Regions from separate parts of the Prevotella communis genome, predicted to be linked through region 1. Evidence: riboswitches for the same ligand, from Rfam matches in the RefSeq annotation. Region 1 holds a riboswitch; the other holds the start of a gene.
The links. A riboswitch is a leader RNA that binds a small molecule or an ion and turns the genes downstream of it on or off. The one in region 1 is predicted to bind thiamine pyrophosphate.

Region 1 (8,159 bases):
CGTCAACAGCTATCCAGATAAACCATTGCTCCAGGTATTTATGTGCCAAAGCCCAGATGCCGACGAGGCTCAGAGCCGTTGTAAAGCTGTCTGCCAGCGGAACGTTGCTGTTGGTATAAGTTACCAGCAACCAGTAAATCAAAGCCCACACGGCCGCCATAATGGCGCTCCAGCGGACTAAAAGACGCAGGGGGATGTGGGTGATGGGAAGAGAATTCTTTGATGATGTCCCCCGCACCCATTTCCAGTAACCATAGACGGTCATGGAAAGATAATAGAACTCCATGCCGCAGTCGGCATAGAGTCCTTTCTGATAATAGAGTACAATTCCTAAGGCCTGCATGGCAAAGCCTACAACCCACATCCACAGACTTGCCCTATATTCCAGTAGGATATAGGCCAAGCCGAGGACGGTTGTTACGATATCAAGCCAATGGGCCATGAAGAAATCCATTAAAACTTCAGAGTTAAGTTAGCCATTGCCGTACGACCAGCCATGGGCACGAAGCCGATCTGGTAGTAACGGTTCTCGTTGGGGTGGGTATCCGAGAGGATAGCTGAGTATACCCAGCCGCTGGTGGCGTAATGGGCATCAAACAGGTTGTTGAACTGCAGGCCCAGCACCACCTCGTGCAGGGGCGATACCTTGGTAACCTTCGAGGTGTAGGTCAGTTTCAGGTCGCTGAAGCTGAAGGCGGGCAGCGAGCGGTCTTTATTCTCTGTGTTGTCCAGGTACTGGCGACTCACGTAGTTGGTGTGCCAGGTGGCCTGGAAACCCTCGTAGTTGAAATGAATCATACCGTTCAGGATGGCCGAGGGCGAGTAGGCCAGGGTAGAGTTGTCATAGTGGAACGTAGCTGCGTTCTTGGTCCAGTCCTTCTCCACCTTCTCGTCGAAGTCCTTGATCTTGTTCTGACTCAGGGCAGCATTACCCTCTACAGACAGCAGTTTGCAGATGTTCCAGCCTGCACTCAGTTCGATACCGGCACGATACGACTTGGCGATGTTGGTGGTCAGTTTCTCACCGATATCACTCAACTCGCCCGTCTGTACCAGTTGGTCCTTGAAGTCCATATAGTAGAGCGTGGCATCGAAATAGAAGTTGGGAGCTTTATAGCTGTAACCCAGTTCATAGTCAATCACCTGCTCAGCCTTTGGATTAGGATATTTGTAGTTGTCCGTGAAGTTGTTGCGCTCAGGCTCACGATGACTGATGGCCACCGTGGCGAAGGCGGTGTGACTGTACATATCGACGAGCTTCTTGAATGGGCTGTAGTGCCACTTGATACCCACCTTGGGGTTCACGAAGTTGTACTTCTCGTCGATGTCCAGCGTCTGGTTGTGCCACAGGCCGTCGGTACCCTCCACAAAACGGTCGTTGATACCATCTGTCTTGTAGTTCACACGACGGTACTGCACATCGCCCGTCAGATACCATTCATCAGCAGCCCAGTCGTTGGTCAACTGATAGTCGCCTTTCACATAGATGCTGCCATCAAACTTCTTTGCGTCAGAATCGTAGTATTTGTGGTCGCCATTGGCCAGATACTGCGTGCGCAGCGCCTCGTCCTTGATGTAGGTGATATAGCCGAAGTGGTTGCCATTGAACTGCTGTACAGAGAGGCCGCCCACCACGTTCCAGCGACTGTCGTTGTAGCGCAGGTGGCCCACCAGTCCGTAGGCATCCTGCTCCAGTCCCTTCTTGCGCACGAAGTCGGTCTTGGTGTTGGTGCTCAGTCCGAACTTCTCGCCAGCCTTCTTATGGTAGCGGAACTCGTTATAGTAGCCATAGCCGTGGGTATAGTGGAGCGAGGCTGAGGCCGACCATTTCTCGGAGAGCTGCAATGACAGCGAGAGGATGTTATGGTTCTGCCAGAAGTTATCCGTGGTTCTGGGCCAGTAAGAGCCGTCGGCCATCTCCCAGCGATGTGTTACGTAGTTGCCGTTGGCATCTTTCTCAAACAGATTGCCGTTGCTGCCGTATGTCAGCGTCTCGTAGAGCGTGTTATAGCGGCCCAGGCCAGCGTTGTAGAGGTCCTCATAGGTCTTGATACCTGTGGGCAGGTTATAGCTCCATGAACCGTCGTCCAGACAGCCATCCATGATACTATAGTCGTTGTCGCCGGCGGTGACGCCATTCCAGGCCTGACCCGTCTTCTCGAAATTGCCGATGTTCTTATAGCGGATCATGAAGTCATTGCCCAACCAGGTCAGTCCGCCGTAGTAGGAACCGCTGCGTCCGTCGGTGCCGTGGATAAAGCCATCCGTGTTGGTCTCATGATAGGCACCATCGAAAATCAGGTGGTTCCACAGCAGACCCGTGGAGAAGTTGCCACCCAGGTTATAGGTGTTGTAGGCACCGTACGAGGCCGACAGTTCGCCACCAGCCTTGCGCGAGGGGGCTTTTGTCTGCAGCGAGATGGCACCGCCAAAGGCACCGTCGCCATTAGTCGATGAGCCCACGCCGCGCTGAATCTCCACGCTGTTCAGTAGGGAGGCATAGCTGTTCATATTGGCCCAGAACACGCACTGGTCCTCGGGCGAGTTGAGGGGCACGCCGTCGATGGTCACGTTGATACGTGAGTCGCCAGCACCACGAATGCGCATATAGGTGGTTCCTGTGCCCAGTCCGTTCTCACTCCATGCCAACACACCGGGTGTGCGAGCAAAGAGGAAAGGCAGCTCCTGACCGGAGTTGGAGAAATTGCTCAGTGTTTTCTCTGAGAGATAGACATGTGGTGTCCCCGTCGTTCTCGAACGTACACCATCTACTGTTACGCCCTGCAGCTTCAGCAATTTGATGGAATCATTGGGAGTCCTCTTCAAATCGCCAGCGTTCTGGGCTGTTGCATTCATAGCGATGAATGCCGTTAATCCAAAAAGAATCTTTTTCATTCCCTTTTTTTTAATGTTTAATCTTTAATCTTTAATAAGGGTTTTTTTGATATGCGTTCCATCCCTACGCCGGCATAATCCGGATCAGGTTAGAGGGTATTATCTCAGCCCGAAACATCGGGCACCCCTTGAATCGGCTGCAAAGTTACAAAAAAATCCGCAAGCTACCAAGCCTGCGGATTAACTTTTTATTCTCCTAATACCTCTTGTAACTTAGCTTGTAGAGCTTCGCCACGCAGAGCACGAGCTACGATCTTGCCCTGTGGGTCAATCAGCAGGTTATCTGGAATGGAGTTGACCTTGTATATCTTTCCACCCACACAGTCCCATGCTTTCAGGTCAGAGAGGTTTATCCACGGCATGTTGAGCGTCTGGATAGCATTGAGCCAGGCGTCTTTTTTAGAGTCGAATGATATGCCAACGATGTCCAGTCCCTTGGCGTGGAATTTCTCGTAGGCTGCTGTCACGTGAGGCATCTCTGCTCTGCAGGGACCGCACCAAGAAGCCCAGAAGTCAACGAGCACCCAGCGACCCTTACCTACGTATTCGCTCAACTTGTGCATCTTGCCTTCCGTATCGGCCATCTCGAAGTCCGTGAACTGCTGACCTATGAAGGCTGTCTTGGCATCTTTCTCGGCCTTCACCTGTTCTAACGTCTTTGCAGATTTCCCCACCACCTTAACCTTCTGCATAGGCACCGCCTTCTTGGCATTGTCCGTTGTTTGTGCGCTTGCTGGCAGACCTGCCACCAGAAGTGCTGCTAACCATAATACTTTTTTCATCCTTTTCTTTGTGTTGATTTGTTTATGTTTCAATATAGACTGATATCATTTGGTATTTTTAAACTTCACAATGCAGTCAATACAAATTGCTTTTGAACTAACTTCGTCTATAAATACATTAGCGGGATGCATATCTTCTAGTGCAATTCGATCGGAGATGTAGTTTACACCTTGACCATCCCCGTTGTCGTGAAAGCCCTTTTCTGAAACGAGTGTGTCGATTTCCTGCTTGGTAGCCAGTCTCAGACAGCGAACGTATGGCTGTGTCAGTATGATTCTAAACAGATTGTCAGAGTCGCGAGTAAAACCAAAGGCATTCATTGCTGTCTCTGGAAATAGGCAATTGTGAAGTACAATAGCATCCAGCGCCTTGTCAGTAGTGGAATAAATAGATGTTCGCTCTTTGGTTACGGTGGGATAGCCTTCTTTATAGTACACTTTGGCCTCTGCACCTTGTGCAATCATGGGGCCATAGTTCTTCTGAAGGATGCTGTCAGAATTGTCAAACCACAATCCAGCTGCTCTTGCCCACTGCTCAATCAATTGCTCTTGTTTTTCGTCTATTTCCCAGTTAAATGGGTCTCCTTCGCGGCCTTCAGCATGGCAACTTGCTGTAATGCTTCTGCGCGCGTAGCTTGCGACGACGGACGCCCCAATGACAACCGCACCTGCCTTACAGAGGCCTGCATGCTCTTGTTCATTAAATCTAGAAAAATTTGTTCTTCCATTTTCTATATCGTTTATATATTCGTCTATAAGGTGTAGTGTTGACTTACTGAAGCCGTCAACATCAATCGCCTCATATATATCGTTGATATTACTCATGAATATTTACCATATTATTCTGAGTGCAAAGATAGTAATTTTTCTTTTATCTTCTAAAATATTCTCTATATATTTTCATTTTTATATTTCTTCGACTCCTCCAATATTCTGCGGAACACCCAGTCGTGATTGTAGAGAAAATCCTCAGTGTGCTGGCCGCCGTCGTAGAAGGTCTGGGTGCGCAGTTGCTCGATGGTCGGCCATACTTCTATCTCCACTTGGTCTTTGTAGTACGTCTCGGGATTGGCGGCATCGGCATCGGTTATCTCCAGCGTGATGGGATAGCGGTAGGAGAAGCGCGAATGGCGAAGGATGTCGCCCCACGGGGTGCCGCCGAGTCCGCCGAGGAAGCCGCTGGGTCGGCCTACGCTGACGAGGCGGTCGCTGCTGAGACAGGCGGAGAGAAGGGCGTAGGTGGAGGAGAAGATGTTGTGGTCAAACATGATGTAGATGGTGCCGCTGTAGCCGATAGTGCGGTCGCTGGGCTGCAGCGTGGTCTCGCTGTCCTCGTCGAGAAAGGCGGTGAGGCGGTCGCCATAGACCTTGATTTCGCGGGGGTCTGTGTATTCGCCACCGAGGACGCTGAGGTCTTTCACGGCCTGCCGGATGCTATAATGCAGGGGGCGGTCGATGATGGCCGAGAGGACGCGGTGCCACGTCATGTCGTTGCCGCCGCCATTGCCGCGCACATCGATGATGACGCGACGGATGGCCTTGCCCTTGTGACTGGCAATCTGGTTCTCAAGCCATTCGGCCTGGCCGATTTTCATCTCTGGGATGCGGATGTAGAGCGTGGAGTCGCGGTCGAAGTAGTTCACCTTGTAGGCTCCGTTGTCGGATTTGACGCGGGGTATGTTGTACGCCAGCCCCGTCATGTCGAAGGTCTGCGGCTTGCCGTCGATGACGACCGTCCACGTGAACTTGTCGGTCTTGTAGATGATGCGCGGGTCGAAGAGGCTGCTGGCCCACGCCTTCTTGTGCTTGAAGTCCCAGCGGTTGGCACTGTTCACACGGCTGTTGTACTTGGCCACGTACTTGTCAACGGGGATGCCGTTCACGTGGGTCAGTTCGGCGAAGAATGGGATGACCTCGGTGTCCTTGTCCTTGAAGCCAAGCGTCAGGTACTTGCCGTCGATGTAGAAAATGCCTTTGGCATTGGCATTGCCGTAGCGGAAGTGGTTCCTGTAGGCATCCATCGTATGAGCCATAGCCACGGAGTCACGGGTCTGGTTGGGGCTGATATGCTTGTCGTTGCAGGCGGCGAGGGCGCGGAAGATGACGTCGTAGAAACCGCCGTCGCAGGTCACGGTGTCGATGTCGTGCCGTATGCGCCGCAGTTCCTTGGGGATGTCGATGCCCGTCACACGCTTGCGCACGGCAAAGTGCGGCACCTTCGTGGTCAGCGTCGTATAGAGCTGGTCGTAGTCCTCCAGCATCTGCTGCTTGGTGAGGACCTGTGCCGTCGCGGTCAGGGTGGCGGCGACGAGGATGATTGTGGTAATCGTTTTTTTGTACATTGGTCGTTATCTGTCGTATATCCTATATAACGGAGAGAAGAGGCGTTTATTATAAAAAGCTCAAAGACCGCTCATCTCTTCCTCGTATTTCAATGCCAGTCCGCCCTGACTGGTTTCCTTGTAGAGTGATGGCAGGTCGTGGCCGGTGCGCTTCATCACCTGCACCACATGGTCGAACGATATGCGATGGGTGCCATCAGAAGTGATGGCATAGAGAATCGAGTCGGCAGCACGGGCATAGGCATACAGCATGCCACGCGTTTTGAGTGGCTCGCGGAAGTCCTGTGCCTTCAAATAGGTAGAGGCCGCCTTGCGTGGCAGTCCTAGCGGACCAGACCCTTGTCTGTTGCTGCCAGACTGCCATAGAGGGTTACTTCAAAACACTTTGCTTCAGGGTGACGTCCGGCGTAGATCTGCGCCGCTTTAGCTGGTCCCATCGTATGACTGCTTGATGGGCCTTTCCCAATACGGAATAGTTCTCTGAGTGATTTCATATGGGTTCATGTAAAAAAGAAGGTGCAAATTTACGAAAGACGTCTCGCACTGCCATGAACCGTATTTATGTTTTTTGTTAGAGATGCAGGGCTGCTGATAACTTGTTAGTAAACGGATAGGAAAAAGATGAATAGTATCAAGAATCGTGGTCTTTTCTTTCTGATTTGTCAGATGAGGCTTTAAAAAAAAGGCTGACATTCATGCTCGAATGTCAGTCCTACTTTTGTCGTTTACATGCAGCTGGTCACGCCGAGTGCAGTGGCAATTGCCGACAGAATACTAATCGTGGTTTGAATCACGAACTTCCATACTTCCTTGTTCTTCATGGTAATAATGTTTTAATTTCACACCGATAGATTATTTAAGTTCACACAGAAACCACAGATATCACAGAAATTGGCTGCGCCTCCAGTATTTGCAAAGCAAATAGAAATCACGGAAATCTTTCGACCACGGATTAATCGGATTCAGCGGATAAAGAATCGCTGGCGATTCTCATTTCTGTGATTTCCGTGATTTCTGTGTGAGATTATAACCTCTGTGCGAGGCTTAAGGATTGACGGGACCTCCGCCGTTGCCAGATTCGGAGCTAGAACTGCCGCCGCCGTTCTCCGTGCCTCCGTTGTTCCCTGACTCCGTGTTTCCGTTCTCCGTCTCTTCGCCCGTCAGCTCGCTGTACAGCTGGGTGCTCAGCGTAGCGCCCTGTCGCATGGCGGAAGCCTTGTAGGCAGACTTCTTGCTCTGGTCGGCCAGGAAGGCGATGCCCAGGCGGGTGACATTCTCAGAGGCGCTGAAGTCCTTCGCGTCAGCAACGCCCTTGGAGGTGAGGACAGGGTAGAGGGTTCCGATGCCGTCAAGCTTCACCTTGTAGCCGTCGGCCAGCATCTCCTGCATGCAACTCTTCAGCTTGGTGATCACACCGATGACCACGTCCTCGGTATAGATACTGCCGTGCTTCATGATGTGCTCGGCCATGTCGGTGAGTCGCATTGTGCCGCGATAGATAATCTTACCGTAGGTCTTCTTCACCTGCTGGCGCTGCTCGCCCTTCTTGCCCACAGTCACCTTGCGTTCCACCTTCTTAATTTCAATTGTTCCCATAGTTTTTAATTTTGAGGTTTAAGGTTTGAGATTTGAGATTTATTTGTGTCGTTTTGAGAGAAACGGCGTGTTGCTTTCAGCGAGCCGGCGTTTTGCTGTCAGCGATACGGCGTGTTGCTCATTTTTGACAATGCAAAGGTACTACATTTCCATTGCGGTCTACGAATACATATCCAAGATTATTTTGTCTATTTTTGTCTTGCGCGGTCATTTGGTCATTTGGTCATTTGTCAAAATCGAAAACTGACTGTCAAAATCCGCCACTATAATATAAATATTTATATTTATATATAGTGAGCAATGACCGCGTTCCCGAAATTGATTTTGACCAAATGACCTTGACCAAATGACCACAGATTGTAAAATGATAAAAAGCCACTTTTTTGGAGAAGAAATCGGCGCAAAGATTCCAACCTTCTTCTCGCTTAAAACAACTCAAACAATGAAAACAAACATTATTAATCATACAGTACAAACAATCACGTCGCTCGAAATTGCTGAGCTGACAGGTAAACAACATTTTCATCTCATGCGCAACATTAGA
Region 2 (8,159 bases), 560 kb from region 1:
TGCTTCTTCAATCTGTTTGCAGGTAAATGCGGCATGATAACCTTGCTTTGAGATGCTGTCGAAGATGGGGCTCAGACTCATATAGGCATACGACTGCTTTCTGGCCTCAGCCAACTCCTTGAACGTGTGGCATGAGATGCTCACGGCGCCCGTCCAGTCTGCCGGCGGATTGGGATTGCGTCTGTTGAGATGCACGCCCCTCAGTCCGTATCTCATCGCCAGGGGATGGTGGTCGTGAAGCACCAGTCGAGGGTAGAGCACTGCCGGCAGGTCGCACAGCAATTGCTCTACCTCATACTGGCTGGATTGAGGTTTACGGATATGTATCAGGTCGGCCTTCCCACTGGTGAGCAGGGCGGTGATACGCTCGGCCTCGCCAGCAAAGAAGTCGGGTTTTGTGAGAACAATAATCATATGCACTTCTTAAATAGGTCGAACGAGGCATCCCAGTCTTTCCATACAGGTTCGCGTCCTAGTTCTTTGAGGCGGGCATTGATGACCTTGGCGGTGCGCTCGTCGCTCACAGTGAACTGCTCCAGCGCCTGGGGATAGGTGTGATAGCCGCCAGGGTTGACGTGGCTCTCGGCCGACATGGTGGTGACGCCCAGCGTGCACATGTTGTCGCGGATATAGGCCGGCTCACGGGTAGAGTAGGAGATATCTACGTCGTGGTCGAAGATACGCATGGCAAACGTGGCCTGCGCCAGTTCGCGGTCGGTCATAAAGCAGTTGGGCTGGAATCCTTCGTTCTGCGCAGGGCGCATGCGGGGAAAATTGATGGAGTACTTGGTGCGCCAGTAGTGCTTCTGCAGATAGCGCAGGTGGTGGGCCATCATGGTGACATCCGTGCGCCACTCTTTCTCTAATCCAATCAGCACACCCATGCCGATAGAGTGTACACCGGCCTGACCCATGCGGTCGAACCCGTCGCAACGCCACTCAAAGCGGCTCTTCATGCCACGTGGGTGGTACAGCTGGTAGTGATCGCGGTTATAGGTCTCCTGGAAACAGATCACGCCATTGAGGCCGTGGTGGGTCAGTTCCTTGTATTCCTCCATCTTCAGTGGCATCACCTCTATCTTGATATTCGAGAAATAGCGCTTGGCAATATCAATGGCCTTAGCCAGATAGGGCACACCGGCCTTGGCGGGATTCTCGCCCGTGACGAGCAGGATATTCTCGAAGGGTGCCAGTTGTTTGATGGCACGATATTCGTCCTCAATCTGCTCGGGGGTGAGGATAGTGCGTGCCATGGGGTTCTCTCGATGGAAACCGCAATAGACGCATGAGTTGGAACAGGAGTTGGTGATATAAAGGGGAATGAACATCGACATGGTGCGGCCGAAGCGCTCCTCAGTATATTTACGCGAAAGGCGTGCCATCTGTTCCAGGTATGGCTCGGCAGCAGGCGAGAGCAAAGCCATGAAATCGTTGATGTCACAGTGGCTCTTTCCTAAGGCGCGGCGCACGTCGGCATCGGTCATTGAGGCGATACGCTCTGTGGTCTCATCCCAACTGATATTTTTTAGTTCGTCGGAAAACATATTGTTTATTTTGATTTACAGGGTTGGAAGGCATATTCCTTCAGTTCATGAATGGTTGGCTCTATGCCGCAGAGGGCACAGTCGGAACGCTGGGCGAAGTCGAAGCGCTGCCACTGCATCGAGAGGGCATCGAAGGTGAGAAGACTATTGGTGAGCAGATTGCCCACGTTAGCAAGATATTTGATACACTCGGTGGCCTGAACGGTACCCAGCATGCCGGCGATAGAGCCGAGCACACCAACGGTGGCGCAGGTCTCTACGTCCTCTTTGGCGGGTGGCTCGGGAAACAGACAACGATAGCAGGCTGAGCCGGGCACATGGGTCATCAATTGTCCGCTATAGCGACTGATGCCGCCCATGGAAAAGGCCTTTCCTAACATTACGCAGGCGTCGTTGACCAGATATTTCGTGGCGAAATTATCGGTGCCGTCGATGATGAAATCGTAGGGACGTATCAGTTCGAGGGCATTGGCCTCACTGAGATAGGTCTCGTAGGTCTCGACCTTGACATCAGGATTGATGGCCTGCATGCGCTCTTGGGCTACCTCCACCTTGGGACGTCCTACGTCGGGTGTGCTGTGAAGTACCTGTCGCTGCAGGTTGGTGATGCTGACGGTGTCGCCATCCACAACACCGATGGTACCCACACCTGCAGCCGCCAGATAGAGGGCAACTGGTGAACCCAGTCCGCCTGCCCCTACCAGCAGCACCTTCGACTGCAATAATCGCTCCTGTGCATCGAGGCCGAAACCATCGAGAATGAGGTGGCGATTGTATCGCCTGCATTGTTCACGAGAGAGTTCCATTAATGTTTAATGTTTAATCTTTAATGTTTAATCTTCCTCAGGTCGTGCGTCAGTTTGGCTGCGCAGAAGTTGGGGCCGCACATGGTGCAATACTCCCCGTCGGTGTGGCCTGCCTCGGTGAAATACTGCAAGGCTAATTCGGGGTCGAGCGAGAGATGGAACTGGTCGCGCCAGCGGAAATCGAAACGGGCTTTCGACAGGGCATTGTCGCGGATAGTGGCTCCGGGATGTCCTTTGGCCAGGTCGGCGGCATGGGCCGCTATCTTATAGGCAATGATACCTGCGCGTACATCATCTTTATTAGGCAGGGCCAGATGTTCCTTGGGGGTGACATAGCAGAGCATCGCAGTGCCCAACCATGCTATCTGGGCGCCACCGATGGCGCTGGTAATATGGTCGTAACCAGGGGCTATGTCGGTGACGATGGGGCCGAGGGTGTAGAAAGGTGCCTCGTGACATTTCACCAGCTGGCGCTCCATGTTCTCGCTGATTTTGTGCATGGGTACATGGCCGGGTCCCTCGATAAAGGCCTGCACATTTTTCTCCCACGCACGCCCCACTAGTTCACCCATGGTGTCGAGCTCGGCAAACTGAGCGGCATCGTTGGCATCGGCAGTACAGCCAGGGCGCAGTCCGTCGCCAAGCGATAGGGCTACATCGTATTTCGCCACGATATCACAGATATCATCGAAGTGCTCGTAGAGGAAACTCTCCTTGTCGTGCAGCAGACACCACTTACTCATGATGCTGCCACCGCGACTCACGATGCCGCAGAGACGACTGTCGGCCAGATGTACGTTGTGGCGACGGATGCCGGCATGGATGGTGAAATAGTCAACGCCCTGCTCGCACTGTTCGATGAGCGTGTCGCGATACACTTCCCAGGTGAGGTCTTCTACCTTGCCGTCCACTTTTTCCAAAGCTTGGTAGATGGGGACTGTGCCCACAGGAACAGGACAGTTGCGCAGAATCCATTCGCGTGTCTCGTGGATATTATTACCAGTGGAGAGGTCCATCAAGGTGTCGCCACCCCATTTGCACGACCAGACAGCCTTGTCCACCTCTTCATCGATAGAGGATGTGGTGGCTGAGTTGCCGATATTGGTGTTAATCTTCACCGCGAAGTTTCGACCGATAATCATCGGTTCGCTCTCGGGGTGATGGATATTGGCGGGTATGACGGCACGGCCGCGAGCCACCTCGTCGCGCACAAACTCGGGGGTGATATGGCTCTTGATGCCCAGTGCCTCGCAGTTCATGTTTTCGCGGATAGCCACATACTCCATCTCGGGAGTGATGATGCCGGCCTTGGCACATGCCATCTGGGTGATACCCTGCCCCTTTGCCGCACGGTCGTTAATCCACTGCTGGCGCAGGTGGGGCAGACCTTTCTTGAGGTCAACCTGATAGTTGGGGTCTGTGTAGGGACCACTGGTGTCGTAGATATACACCGGTTCGTTCTTCTCTGTATGGGTCTTGCCATTGTCATCCTTCGTCACCGTAGGGGTGAGGTTGACCTTGAGCATACCGACCTTCAAATCAGGGTATATCTTACCCTGCATATAGTATTTCTCACGCTGAGCGTAAGCCTTGTGATCGTTGATCATTATAGATTAAACATTAAAGATTAAACATTAAACATTAAGAAATGCGGTCAATGGGCTTGACGCCTCGGCACTGTCGGCAATGGCTCCAAGACCAGCCTCATAGGCTTGTCGGCCGGCGATGACGGCCTGACGGAAGGCATCGGCCATCTTAACGGGGTCGCCTGCCACGGCAATGGCGGTATTGACTAAGACACAGTCGGCACCCATCTCCATGGCCTCGGCAGCATGACTAGGCGCTCCGATGCCGGCATCAACGACTACGGGCACGGTGGCCTGGTCGATGATAATCTGCAGGAAGTCCTTCATGCGCAGACCTTTATTGGTGCCGATGGGGGCGGCAAGGGGCATCACCGTGGCAGCACCGGCCTCTTCGAGATGCTTGCACAGTGTGGGGTCGGCCTGACAATAGGGAAGTACCACGAAACCGAGTTTTACCAGTTGCTCGGTGGCTTTCAGCGTCTCTACAGAGTCGGGCAGCAGATAGCGTGGGTCTGGGTGAATCTCCAACTTGAGCCAGTTGGTGCCGAAGGCCTCGCGTGCCATCTGGGCGGCAAAGACGGCCTCCTCGGCATTACGCACGCCAGAGGTGTTGGGCAGCAGTTGGATGTTGGGGAATTGGGTGATGTGGGTGAGTAATTCGTCATCCTGATCGTCAAGTTCTACTCGCTTCATGGCAACGGTCACCATCTCCGTGGCAGAAGCCTCGATGGCGCGCGCCATCAGTTCGTTGTTATTGAACTTGCCTGTGCCTAAAAAAAGGCGAGAGCTAAACTCCCGCCCTGCAATAATTAGTTTACTCATGATTAATGATGTTTATGATGTGTTTCATTTCTGCAATGGGGTCGTCGGCACGCAATACGGTGCCACTCAGTGCAATGCCCGTGATACCTGTCTGGAGGATGGCGGGGATGTCGTCTTTGGTGATGCCGCCAATAGCCACCACGGGAATCGTGATATTGGCAGCACGCAGTTTTCTGATGATTTGACGATAACCGTCAAGTCCCAGGACAGGGGCCAGTTTCTGTTTGGTGGTGGTGAAACGGAACGGGCCGCAACCAATATAATCGGCTGAGGCTTCGTAGTGGGCTTTTGCTTCCTCGAAGGTGTTGGCTGTGCCACCGATGATGAAGTCGGGCCCTAAAATCTGTCGGGCCTCACGGATAGGCATGTCGTTCTTTCCCAGGTGCACGCCGTCGGCCCCCAGTTCGCGTACCAGTGCCACACGGTCGTCGATGATAAATTTGGCTCCATAGGCACGGCAAAGCTTTTGGGCTTCGACAGCTATGGGGCGTACCTCATCATCGGTAGCATCCTTCATGCGCAGTTGTATCCATCGACAACCGCCCTCAAGAGCCAGTTGGATGGAGTCCAGATAACTATAACGCTCGGAATAGTGGGAAATAAACTGTACCATCTGCCTTACCCCCCGCATGCTGCTTTGATAATAGTGATACATGCGCCTTCCTGAAGAGGTGTGTCGTCCCAGGTGCTACGTGGTTTCAACTGATTATCGATGGCGATTGCCACACCTTTGGGCGGCAACTGCAGTTGGGTGGCAAGCTCTGATATAGTAGAGGCTTGCGTCTCGTGTTGTTTGTTGTTAATATTAATTTTCATATTTCTTTCCTCCGACGGCATTACCCGCGTCAGGTTCTATGGGTATTTTCTCAGCTTTGGCACATGCCTCAGCACCCCGAATATTTGTTTTTGCGCTGCAAAAGTACAGATTTTATTTTAATCTGACAAAGAAAACTGGAACTTTTTTTATGGAGAAAACTGGCAAAATATCGCCATATAGCTGAAATCATGAATTCACTCGAGTGATTTCATGATTTGAGCTAACTCAATCGATGAAATCACTCGAGTGAAGATTTTGGGGTCCCGGAAAACTCGAGGCGAGTTTTTCCGGGACCCCAAAAATAATTGTCGTGATAATGATTTAATTCCTGAAGACCAGGCCGTCGCCGAAGGAATCCACGATGATGGGCTTCTCGCGATTCACCTCGTCGGCCAGCAGTTTCTTCGACAGGTCGTTGAGCAGATACTGCTGGATGGCACGCTTCACAGGTCGTGCACCATAGTCGGGATCGTAGCCTTCCTGTGCCAGCCAGTCGATAGCCTGTGGGGTGACCTCCAGGGTGAAGCCCTGTGGCTCAAGCATCTTCTGGACACGTGTCAACTGTAGTTTGACGACATCGGCAATCTCCGCCTTTGACAGTGGTGTGAAGGTGATAATCTCGTCGATACGGTTCAGGAACTCAGGGCGCATAGTCGCGCGGAGTTGTTCGCGTGTGGCATTCGAGGTCATGATGATGATCGTGTTCTTGAAGTCGGCCGTACGTCCCTTGTTGTCGGTAAGTCGTCCGTCGTCCAATACCTGTAAGAGGATATTGAATACATCGGGGTGTGCCTTCTCGATCTCATCGAAGAGTACCACGGAATAGGGCTTGCGGCGTACAGCCTCGGTGAGCTGACCGCCCTCATCATAGCCTACATAGCCCGGAGGTGCACCAATCAGGCGGGAGACCGTATGCTTCTCTTGGTATTCCGACATGTCAATACGCGTCATCATAGTCTCGTCATTGAAGAGATATTCTGCCAGCGTCTTGGCAAGTTCAGTCTTACCCACACCAGTGGTACCTAAGAAGATAAATGAAGCGATAGGACGCTTAGGGTCTTGCAAACCGGCGCGACTGCGGCGCACGGCATCAGAGACGGCTGTGATGGCCTCGTTCTGACCGATGACGCGACGATGGAGCTCCTCCTCGAGGTGGAGAAGTTTCTCGCGCTCGCTCTGCATCATACGGGTGACGGGGATACCTGTCCAGCGTGATACTACCTCGGCGATATCATCGGCGGTAACCTCCTCGCGGACCAGTCTGGTACCCGACGGAGATCCGTCGGGAGTAGTGGCACTGTCCAGTTGGCGCTGGATGGCGGCGATGTCGTCCTCAAGGGCCTTTAGCTTGGAGTAGCGTATCTCAGCCACCTTACCGTAATCGCCTTCGCGCTCGGCACGCTCGGCTTCCAGTTTGAGATTTTCCATCTCTTGCTTGTCTTGCTGAATCTTGTTGATGAGCTGGCGTTCGCCCTCCCACTTGGCGCGGAAATCGCGCTCCTGGTCTTTGAGCTCGGCAATCTCGCGGTCAAGCTGCGAGAGCTTATCCCCAGCGGCCGAACCACTGGGCACGGAAGCTTCGCGCTTGATGCTCTCGCGCTCAATCTCGAGCTGTGCCAGGCGGCGCGTAATCTCATCGAGCTCCTCGGGCAGACTGTCGCGCTCCATGCGGAGTTTGGCGGCGGCCTCGTCCATCAGGTCGATGGCCTTGTCGGGCAGGAAACGTTCGGTGATATAACGCTCGGAGAGTTGCACGGCAGCGATACAGGCATCATCCTGAATACGTACCTTGTGGTGGTTTTCATAGCGCTCCTTCAAACCACGAAGGATGGAAATGGCAGAGAGTTCATCAGGCTCGTCAACCATCACAGTCTGGAATCGACGTTCCAGGGCCTTGTCCTTCTCGAAATACTTTTGGTATTCATTGAGGGTGGTGGCACCGATGCTGCGCAACTCGCCTCGTGCCAATGCAGGCTTCAGGATGTTGGCGGCATCCATGGCACCCTCGCCCTTGCCGGCACCAACGAGCGTATGAATCTCGTCGATGAAGAGGATGATACGTCCGTCAGAAGCTGTCACCTCGTTGATAACGCTCTTCAGGCGTTCCTCGAACTCGCCCTTGTATTTCGCACCAGCCACCAATGCACCCATATCCAGCGAGAAGAGTTGCTTGTCCTTCAGATTCTCGGGCACGTCGCCACGTACGATACGTTGGGCCAGACCTTCAACGATGGCTGTCTTACCTGTACCGGGCTCACCAATCAGGATGGGGTTGTTCTTTGTGCGGCGCGATAGAATCTGCAACACGCGACGAATCTCGTCATCACGTCCGATGACGGGGTCGAGCTTACCTTGACGGGCCAGGTCAACGAGGTTTTTAGCATATTTCTCCAGCGACTGATAGTTGTCGTCAGCGCTCTGACTCTGCACACGCTGCCCCTGACGGAGTTCGAGGATAGCCTGACGCATATCCTTCTCGTTGGCACCCGCGTCTTTCATCATACGACTCACGGTGGAGTTGACGATTAAGAGAGCCAACAGAATTGGCTCACACGAAACGTACTCGTCGTTCATCTCGTGGGCA

Region 2: another riboswitch for thiamine pyrophosphate. It lies ahead of thiS (sulfur carrier protein ThiS); the one in region 1 lies ahead of L6468_RS00220 (TonB-dependent receptor).

Annotation. Positions count from the first base shown of each region.
Region 1 is NZ_CP091792.1:60,804-68,962, forward strand. Features, by position in the region: gene pnuC (nicotinamide riboside transporter PnuC) at 1-454, opposite strand, end outside; gene L6468_RS00220 (TonB-dependent receptor) at 454-2,895, opposite strand; TPP riboswitch at 2,940-3,034, opposite strand; gene L6468_RS00225 (TlpA family protein disulfide reductase) at 3,084-3,677, opposite strand; gene L6468_RS00230 (putative polyvalent protein kinase domain-containing protein) at 3,723-4,502, opposite strand; gene L6468_RS00235 (S41 family peptidase) at 4,568-5,809, opposite strand; partial or broken gene L6468_RS14770 (L-serine ammonia-lyase, iron-sulfur-dependent, subunit alpha) at 6,080-6,265, opposite strand; partial or broken gene L6468_RS14775 (serine dehydratase beta chain) at 6,355-6,513, opposite strand; gene L6468_RS00245 (smalltalk protein) at 6,745-6,840, opposite strand; gene L6468_RS00250 (HU family DNA-binding protein) at 7,064-7,615, opposite strand.
Region 2 is NZ_CP091792.1:618,399-626,557, forward strand. Features, by position in the region: gene L6468_RS02485 (thiamine phosphate synthase) at 1-414, opposite strand, end outside; gene thiH (2-iminoacetate synthase ThiH) at 411-1,544, opposite strand; gene L6468_RS02495 (HesA/MoeB/ThiF family protein) at 1,550-2,350, opposite strand; gene thiC (phosphomethylpyrimidine synthase ThiC) at 2,371-3,957, opposite strand; gene L6468_RS02505 (thiazole synthase) at 3,985-4,758, opposite strand; gene L6468_RS02510 (thiamine phosphate synthase) at 4,751-5,371, opposite strand; gene thiS (sulfur carrier protein ThiS) at 5,377-5,574, opposite strand; TPP riboswitch at 5,561-5,663, opposite strand; gene clpB (ATP-dependent chaperone ClpB) at 5,897-8,159, opposite strand, start outside.